3 regions of the Thalassotalea sp. LPB0316 genome follow, and region 3 is predicted to be linked to each of the others. Evidence: predicted binding sites of a transcription regulator. Region 3 holds the regulator's gene; each other region holds the start of a gene.
What was found. Region 3 encodes FNR, which switches genes on or off when oxygen is low (the NO sensors DNR and NnrR bind a similar motif). Its sites were predicted from a motif close to TTGATCTAGATCAA; they were not measured.
Positions count from the first base shown of each region.

Region 1: a site for FNR is predicted at 1,824-1,837, ahead of napE (periplasmic nitrate reductase, NapE protein). Genes of this name have one in related genera too.
Region 2: a site for FNR is predicted at 1,435-1,448, ahead of ccmA (cytochrome c biogenesis heme-transporting ATPase CcmA). Genes of this name have one in related genera too.

Region 1 is NZ_CP062946.1:1,513,594-1,516,876, forward strand. It holds gene napA (nitrate reductase catalytic subunit NapA) at 1-730, opposite strand, end outside; gene LP316_RS06640 (chaperone NapD) at 750-1,010, opposite strand; gene napF (ferredoxin-type protein NapF) at 1,003-1,515, opposite strand; gene napE (periplasmic nitrate reductase, NapE protein) at 1,531-1,695, opposite strand; gene LP316_RS06655 (GNAT family N-acetyltransferase) at 1,902-3,283, shown strand, end outside.
Region 2 is NZ_CP062946.1:156,304-159,586, forward strand. It holds gene LP316_RS00685 (heme lyase CcmF/NrfE family subunit) at 1-1,072, opposite strand, end outside; gene ccmA (cytochrome c biogenesis heme-transporting ATPase CcmA) at 1,634-2,278, shown strand; gene ccmB (heme exporter protein CcmB) at 2,281-2,970, shown strand; gene LP316_RS00700 (heme ABC transporter permease) at 2,972-3,283, shown strand, end outside.
Region 3 is NZ_CP062946.1:2,705,487-2,708,769, forward strand. It holds gene ccoS (cbb3-type cytochrome oxidase assembly protein CcoS) at 1-188, shown strand, start outside; gene LP316_RS12140 (sulfite exporter TauE/SafE family protein) at 178-852, shown strand; gene fnr (fumarate/nitrate reduction transcriptional regulator Fnr) at 889-1,608, shown strand; gene uspE (universal stress protein UspE) at 1,767-2,681, shown strand; gene ttcA (tRNA 2-thiocytidine(32) synthetase TtcA) at 2,810-3,283, shown strand, end outside.

The sequences.
Region 1 (3,283 bases), 1.2 Mb from region 3:
GCACTGCGACTTTAACGTGCGGGGCACTTAAACGGCGGTCGGTAATTCGCGTCCATAAAATAGGGTGCATTTCTGCCATGTTAGAGCCCCACAATACGCAAGCATCGGTGTGCTCCATATCATCGTAGCAACCCATCGGCTCATCAATACCGAAAGTGCGCATAAAGCCACCAACGGCCGATGCCATACAGTGGCGCGCGTTAGGATCGATATTGTTACTTCTAAATCCCGCTTTGTATAACTTAGCAGCCGCATAGCCTTCAAACACTGTCCACTGGCCTGAGCCAAACATCCCCACGCCAGTAGGGCCTATATCTTTAAGCGCTTTTTTGGCTTTTTCTTCCATGATGTCGAAAGCTTGTTCCCATGACACCGGCGTAAATTCACCATCTTTATCGTAGCGACCATTCTTCATGCGCAATAACGGTGAAGTCAGGCGATCTTTACCGTACATAATTTTTGATAAAAAGTAGCCTTTAACGCAATTTAAGCCTTTATTAACGGGGGACTTAATGTCGCCGTGCGTAGCCACGACTTTACCGTCCATTACCCCGACATTAACACTACAGCCTGTACCACAGAATCGGCATGGCGCTTTGTCCCATTTTAATTTTGTTATATCACTGCTAGTAATCAGGTTTGATGCAACGGAGGGTACCGAAACACCGGCAACGGCAGCAGCAGCGGCAACAGCATTAGCTTTGATAAACTCTCGGCGATTAATCGTCATGGTTTCACCTTGTCCTTAATTATGAAGCTTGTTGTTCATTTAAATATTGATGATACACAGGTGATAACGACATCACTTTTTTGTGTATCTGAATGGGCGCAATGAGATGGTCTACTGCTTTATGAGAACTGGCTTCGATGGTGAAGACAATTTTTCCATCCTCGCTAACAGCGTGAACTTGGCCACCCTGCTGTAAATTGATGAGCTCGCTCAATTCGTCGATATCCTCAGGCATCACGTGCGCGACGAAGCTAGCGACATGGTATTCAACGTTATTCATAACAACTCTCTGTTTGTAGTAGTGTGATTGCCTCTTGTGGGCAGGTCGATACACAGGCTCCGCAGGCAGTGCAATCTTGTTGAATGATTTCTGGTTGTGGCACTTGGTTGGCTAGCAGGGGAAATTTTATTGCTTGGGCATCGCAAATATCCCGACAGCTTTGACAATAGATGTTGCTTTTTGCCAAACACTTGTCGGTTATCTCGAGCTCTGCTTGCCACGGCCTAGTTTTATCTGGATCGTCAAACATATCGACGTCGCAGGCTTCGACACACTTTTGGCAAAACGTGCATTCGTTTACGGTAAAGTCAACATAGGGAAAACCTTGGCGATCGCGTTTAATAATGCTAGTTTCACACACTGCTATACACTGTTTGCATTGCGTACAGTTTTCGGTGAAGTTCGTTTCACTTTTCGACCAAGGTAATCTAAATGTTGTCGGTTTTTCTTTGTTGGCCGCAGCTGTGAAAAAGCGCCTGCGGGCAACGTCAATCGATTCAACCATTTATTTACTTCGCCTTTAACTGCTCGGTGGGCCAGTTAAGATTTGGCTGATCCAAATAGTAAAACCCAGTACGCCGACAATGATTACCGATAGAATAGGCGCTAAAAAAACCGTTAGAAAGATAAACATATTTCTTTCTTTGCGCTTTGTTGTTGCTTCATCTTCACTCAATGTACTCATAACAACTCTCTGTTTTAATTATTGATTGTTACAACGTGAATAAAATGTTGTTTATTAATTAACCATATTATGTCAGGAGCAAATGTACAACGAATCTTTTAGGGAGATCCTGACAAACATATCATTTTATGTTCTAGATCAAGTGTAGTTTAGATTTGCTGATATGGCTGATAGACTAGCGTTTATTTTTCGCTGAAACGCTAATTGTGGATCAAACACTTAAAAGCTATCTACTTGCCCAACTCAAGGTACTTGATAAGTATCGCATTCGACAATTGATTATCTTGGTTGGTGAAGTTGATTTTGCTTATCAGTATGTAGAGTTGATTGAGCAACAAGGTAGTCGCTGTTTGGTCTATAGCCAATATTCTGAAATTGTCAGTGATATCCAGCCATACGAGGTTAAGAAATACTTAGGCACAGAAGCGTCACATATTGCCCTATTGCCTCGTGAGTTTGAGCCTACGACTTTTGCTTTGCTTACCGGTGTGCTCAGAGGGGGTGGGGTCATGTTGCTCCATATCAGCCCTGAGAACATACAAACTAGCCGCTTTGCGCGATACTTTGTCAACCAATGTCGGCAACACGACTTTCATCTTGTGATCGAGCAAGCATCTTTTGATCAAGTCATCAATGACCAAACAATTAACAATCAACGACGGCAAGTAACAGCGTTAGCACAGGACATAGAGCGCAGTCAGTTGTATTTGAGGAACAAACTACCGTTAATTGGTGTCAATGATAGCGCTGAATTAAGTCAAAGACACTGCTTAACCCTAGATCAATCCCAAGCGGTTAATACAATACTTGAAAATACCTGGCAACATGATCACTCCGTTACCGTTATCACCGCAGATCGCGGCAGGGGCAAGTCATCAGCACTAGCGATTAGTTGCGTAAACTTGTTAGCCAAAGATCTCGGTAATAAAAGTGCTGGCCAAAACACAGGCTCAAACTTTGACCTTAACACCGACATAAGCATCGGTATAAGCGCACCGAAAAAATCAAGTTTGTCGGTGTTTTATCAACAATTAGATAGATCTATTGCGCAGCTTGCTCATGATAGTTCACAGCAAGAGCAACTCAGAGCACGCGTAAAGTTTTATCCGCTCGATGAGCTTGTTCTAGCGTCACCTGAACTCAATATCCTTATGGTTGATGAGGCATCGGGTATTCCTGTACCTCAATTGCAGTCGCTAGCTGCTAATTATTCTCACGTGGTATTCGCCACCACGATTCACGGCTACGAAGGGGCAGGGCGAGGATTTACCTTTAAGTTTTTAAACCATCTGAGCGAACGCGCTCAAAGACGTCAAATTTCGCTAAAACAATACCATCTTCACCAGCCTATCCGTTGGGCATCTGATTGCCCATTAGAGCAATTTAGTTTTGATAGTCTGTTGTTAAATGCCGAAATTAAACCGATTTCAAACGCTGATATCGCCGATCAAGTAACGTGTTTTGAATTCCTAGATAAAAACCAATTAGCTGAGCACAACGAGATACTGCGTGAAATATTTGCACTATTGGTTAGTGCTCACTATCAAACATCGACAAGCGATTTAATGCTTATCTTAGATCACCCTGC
Region 2 (3,283 bases), 1.0 Mb from region 3:
TGATATTACCGATTAACAATGCCGTTTCGCGTGAGTAAAACGAAAATCGGCTGTAACTTTGCACGTTACTCGCTCTAAAGGCATACAGCATCAAAGAGCCACCCATTGCGATAGCCAACAACATCAAAATAAAGGCACCGCGCGTTGGGTCAGCAGCGAATGAATGGACCGAAGTAATAACGCCTGAGCGCACTAAAAACGTCCCCAACAAGCTCAAGCTAAAAGCAAATATTGCTAACAATACTGTCCAGTTTCTAAATGTGCCGCGCTTTTCTGTTACCGCTAGTGAGTGAATCAATGCCGTACCCACCAGCCACGGCATAAATGATGCGTTTTCAACTGGATCCCAGAACCACCAGCCACCCCAGCCAAGTTCGTAATATGCCCACCACGAGCCTAGTGCAATCCCTAGGGTTAGGAAAATCCACGCGCCAACCGTCCATGGGCGAGACCAACGAGCCCAAGCGGCATCTAATTTACCGCACCAAAGTGCTGCTACGGCAAAAGCAAACGCGACACTAAATCCAACATACCCCATGTAGAGCATTGGCGGGTGAATAATCAAGCCGATATCTTGTAATAATGGATTGAGATCGCGTCCTTCACTTGGTACAACGGGCCATAATCGCTCAAACGGATTTGAGGTTAGTAAGGTAAAAATCATGAAGCCTAGTGAGACTAAACCCAGCACGACTAGCACCCTAGCGATAAAGCCTTCGTCAATCCCTTTGCTAAATTTTGCCACCGCCATTGTCCACGCGGTTAACGAAAATACCCATAACAATAATGAACCTTCATGGCCGCCCCACACCGCGCTAATTTTAAAGTAATAAGGCAACAAACTATTTGAGTGGCCAGCGATATACTTCACCGAAAAATCATCGAGCACAAAGCTGTAACCGAGAATGAACAAGCTAATTGCGGTGAAAATGAACATGCCAAATGTCAACGGTTTAGCATATGCAGTGAGCTTGTCGTGGTGAGTGAAAATTCCAATGGTAGGAACAATACTCAAGCAAAGTGCAAATGCCGTAGCAATGATCAGTGAAAAGTGACCTAATTCAGGTAACATCTATAACTCCAAGCAATACGAATGCGATTATTGTTATACCAAGTTCATTGAATATTAGGTCATTCAGCGAGAATTAAATGGCTTATAGGCAAGGCTTTGATTGCCGGTAATGGTTATTCCCTTAGCAAAATCAGTAACGAAGCATATAAGCCATTTAAACTCGACCTTGGTAGCTCGTCAGAAAAGTGATAACTGCACAAATTGCTTTGATGGAGACGGCTACACCTGCATCAATTTGCTTTGTTCTAACTTCCCTGACGTAGCTCTGAATGGTTAAATATTTAATGGACTTGGTATTATACGTATAAAAAATACATTTCGTCGATTATAAAGACTTTATTATCGGGTGAATAGTGAAACGCTTGATTTGAAACAAAATGTAATAATTTAATTTCAACGTTAATTCGCAAGCCATAAATGTGTTTTTATTTGACATGTTTTGTTGCATAAAAAGGCCATGAATCGGTTGGTGTCTTAGTGTATGATAACGACCATCAATGTAATTTTTGGCTTGTTTAACGAAATAAACACTCAACTTAGATAAGCTCGTTATTGTTAGAGATCACCTTGTCAAATTCGAACGCTTTATTAAAAGCAGAAAATTTAACCTGCATTCGCGAAGATCGCATTTTATTTGAAGAACTTAGTTGTCAGTTCAAGGCTGGCGATATTGTCCAAATAGCGGGCCCTAATGGCGCAGGAAAGACGAGCTTATTAAGAATTTTAGCTGGCCTGTCTCAACCCTATGAAGGCAATGTTTTTTATCAAAATACTGCGTTAACGAGTAATATTGAACTCTACAACCAAAATCTTACCTATATCGGCCACCTTGCTGGTGTTAAAGGCGAGATGACCGCGCAAGAAAATCTTGAGTTTTATTTGGCAATGCACGGCCAACACCCCAGTGCCGCCGAACAAACGCTTGAGCACGTGAACTTACTCGGTTTTGAAGACGCATTAGCTTCGCACCTCAGTGCTGGCCAACATCGCCGAATCGCTTTAGCAAGATTATGGCAATGCCCAAAACCGATTTGGATTTTAGACGAGCCATTTACCGCTATCGACAAGCAAGGGGTTAAAAACCTAGAAAACCTCTTCCTCGAACATGCAGACAAGGGGGGGTGTGTGATTTTAACGACACACCAAGATCTCGCGATAGATCCTCAGCGGTTAAAAACCATCGAACTGTCTTATCAACTGGTGTAATTATGAGCAGTAAAGTTCCATCTTACCGTCAAGCATTTATGCTCATGCTCAAGCGTGACTTAACCATTGCACTGCGTCATAAAGACGATATTTTCAATCCGATTTTATTTTTTATCATTGTTGTTACGCTATTCCCATTAGGTATAGGCCCTGAGGCAAATACGTTAAGTCGAATAGCCCCAGGGATTATTTGGGTAGCTGCATTACTGGCCACTTTATTATCGCTCGATAGATTATTTAAAGCCGATCACGCCGATGGCTCGTTAGAGCAAATGATGTTATTGCCCCAACCACTCTTTATTATCGTCTTGGCGAAAATCATCGCCCATTGGCTGATCACCGGCTTGCCGTTAATTTTTATTGCCCCGCTACTGGCCGTACTACTGCATTTAAACGAAAACAGTTACGGCGCATTAATTATTACCTTGTTAATTGGCACGCCAATATTGAGCTTTATTGGCGCGATTGGCGTAGCATTAACGGTTGGCATTAAAAAAGGCGGTGTTTTGTTGAGCTTGATCGTGCTGCCTCTGTATATCCCCGTGTTAATATTTGCCACTAGTGCAATTGACACTGCGGCGATGAACTTACCCTATTCAGGGCAAGTTGCTATAATCGGCGCATTATTTTTTACATCGTTCACCCTTGCGCCCTTTGCCGTGAGCGCAGCTTTAAAAGTGAGTACTAACTAAAATGTGGAAATGGTTACATCCATACGCGAATCCTGAGATCACTTACCACTTTACCGGTAAGTTAACGCCATGGTTTACTTGGTTAAGTGTTATTCTGCTATCAATTGGTTTAACTTGGGCGTTATTATTTGCCCCTGCCGATTATCAACAAGGCGAAAGCTTTCGCATCTTTTACATTCACGTGCCGTCAGCTATTTTATCGATGAGTATTTATATGGGTATGGCAATTGCCGCATTTTGTGGTTTAGTCTGGCAACTCAAATTAGCTGACGCAACTACCGCAGCTTTAGCGCCAATTGGCGCTGTATTTACA
Region 3 (3,283 bases):
TTCTGATCCCAATCGCGGTCTTGTTGACTATTATTGGTATTTACCTGTTCTTTTGGGCAGTAAAGTCTGAACAGTTTGACGATCTTGAAAAGGAAGGAATGAGCATCCTTTACGACGAAGACAAACAAGCTTCAAATGACACGACTAAGCCGACAGAGAATACGCCAAAAGATCCGCATGAGCTTTGATTATTTATCGGCATTTGTTGTTGGTTTATTAGGTGCTGGTCATTGCCTAGGCATGTGTGGTGGCATCACAGGTATGCTAACCAATGCAATTGGTCCGGATGCCTCCCATCAAAAACTAAAACTCGTCGTCGGCTACCATCTCGGCCGCTTATCGTCTTATGGTTTAATTGGTGCTATTGTTGGCTTTAGCAGTTCTTTAGCGGTAAAAAGTGGCGGGATTAATGCTAATTTTCTGCATATACTCTCGGCTATTTTCTTAATATTGCTCGGTTTTTATATTGCCCAATGGTGGCAGGTCGTTGGTAAAATCGAGCTTATCGGCAAAAAACTCTGGCAGTACATTGCGCCATTAGCGAAACACTTCCTGCCCGTTCGAACCCCGCTGCAAGCATTGGGCCTTGGTGCGTTGTGGGGTTGGTTACCTTGCGGTCTAGTTTATTCAATGTTGACGTGGGCACTAGCTAGCGGCAGTGCGATGAACGGTGGCCTGATATTAATATGCTTTGGTCTTGGTACATTACCAGCACTTATTTCAATGTCTTATGGTATTGATTATGTTCAATCGTTAATGCGCAATAGTTTGTTACGCAAATGTACTGGCTTGGCAATGATTGCTTATGGTGGTTACACCTTACTCATTGCATCTACACAACTGATTAATTAGAATACCGTCATTAAAGGATTTATCGCTAGGTCATTCATGTCATCAAAAAATTGCGCCACTCAACAGCACATCCATTGCCAAAATTGCAGTATTAGTGAGCTTTGCTTACCTTTTTCCTTAAATGATCAAGAGCTCGACTTGCTCGATAAAATCATTGACAGAAAAAAGCCCGTGCACAAAGGTGACAAATTATTCCAAAATGGTGAACCATTGAATTCACTTTTTGCAGTGAGAACAGGCACCTTTAAAACCTACATTATTGACAGCCAAGGTGAAGAGCAAATTACGGGGTTTCACCTACCAGGAGATTTGCTTGGTTTTGATGCGATCGCCAATAAAACTCACCCGAGTTTTGCCCAAGCGCTAGAGACGGCAATGGTCTGTGAAATTCCTTTCACGACGCTCGACCTACTGTCAAACAATATGCCGAAATTACGAACGCAAATCTATCGTTTGATGAGTGACGAAATAAAAACCGACCAAGAAATGTTATCTTTGCTCAACAGAAAGAACGCTGAACAGCGGTTAGCGACTTTTATCGCCATGTTAAGTAACCGTCAGAAAGCTCGTGGTTTATCACCGTATGAATTCAGACTGTCAATGACACGCGGTGATGTAGGGAATTATTTAGGCTTAACAGTAGAAACGATTTCTCGATTGTTAAATCGTTTTGATAAACAAGGCCTGTTAACCGTTAACGGTAAGTTTATTACGATCAACGATATTGATGAACTAGCTCAATTAGCGGGTATGTAATACTCGCTAGTTTGCTCCCTCCCGCTTTTTCTGAATTTCTCCTATACTAAGCATCAGTAGCAAGAATTTTCTTATGCTAAATTTTGATTTATAACAAAGCTTTAAGCTATATTCTTTGTCATAGTAGCGTTAACACTTTGTTGAATCGGTATAAAATAATGGAAAAATATCAGAACCTTTTAGTGGTCATTGACCCAACACAAGAACGTCAAAAAGCACTTGAGCGTGCGATCGAGTTAGCTCATAAAAACAACGCTAAGATCACGGCATTCTTGTCGATATTTGATTTCTCCTATGAAATGACAACCATGTTATCGAGTGATGAGCGCGAAACGATGCGAGGTTCGGTGATAGAGAGCAGAACACAGTGGATCAAAGATCTGATTGCAACGCTTGAAACCGATAAATTAGTTATCGATATCAAGGTTGTTTGGCACAACCGTCCATTCGAAGCCATTTTAGAACAAGTTGAAAACGAAAATTTTGACCTAGTGATAAAAGGAACTCATGAGCACGACAAACTTAAAGCCGTTATTTTTACGCCAACCGACTGGCATATATTGCGCAAATGCCCTTGTCCTGTACTTTTGGTAAAAGAGCATTCATGGCCGGAAAATGGCAATATTCTAGCCGCTATTAATGTCGGTAGCGACGAAGCTGAACACATCGCTTTAAATGACAAAATTACCGAAGAAGCCAAAAACTTAGCGCGTATTATCAACGCTAATGCTAACTTAGTTAATTCATTTCCGGGTACACCTGTTAATATCGCCATTGAAATACCCGAATTTAACGCGAACGAATATAACGACAATGTAAAAAGTCATCATGTCCATGCCATGCAAGAACACGCTAAAAAGTTTGGTATTGATGAAGCCCATACGTATGTCAAAGAAGGATTGCCTGAAGATGTGATTGAAAGTATGGCTAAAGAGCTCGATGCTGAGTTAGTTATTCTAGGAACTATCGGCCGAACAGGCATCTCAGCTGCGCTCATTGGCAATACTGCAGAGCATGTCATCGACCGATTAAATTGTGACGTTTTAGCACTTAAACCAGATGGTTTTAATTAATACCAAGTGAATCAAATATTTGATCACAAGCAGAAATATGTTCGCAGCGTATTTCTGCTTTTTTTGTTTTTTATTTCCCTGTTTTAATCGGGTATAATGCGCGCCAAATTTCTCGGGTATTCCTATAAATGACTGAACTAACCGCTGTTGAAAAAACACAATTAACTAAGTTAGAAAAAAAGCTACGCCGCAATGTCGGGCAAGCTATTGCACAATATAATATGATCGAAGATGGCGATCGCATTATGGTGTGTTTATCCGGTGGTAAAGACAGTTATGCCCTGCTTGCCATTTTAATGATTTTACAAAAGCAAGCGCCAATTAACTTTTCACTAGTGGCGGTCAACCTTGATCAAAAGCAGCCTGGTTTTCCAGAACATGTTTTACCCCAATATTTAGAGAGCTTGGGGGTTGAGTACAAAATAGTTGAAGAAGACACCTATGGCATAGTAAAAGAAAAGATCCCAGAAGGTAAAACGACTTGTAGTTTGTGTTCTCGTTTACGCCGTGCCGTACTTTATAAAACAGCTAAAGCTTTAGGTGCAACTAAAGTGGCGTTAGGACATCACAGAGATGACATGATAGAAACCATGATGCTAAAT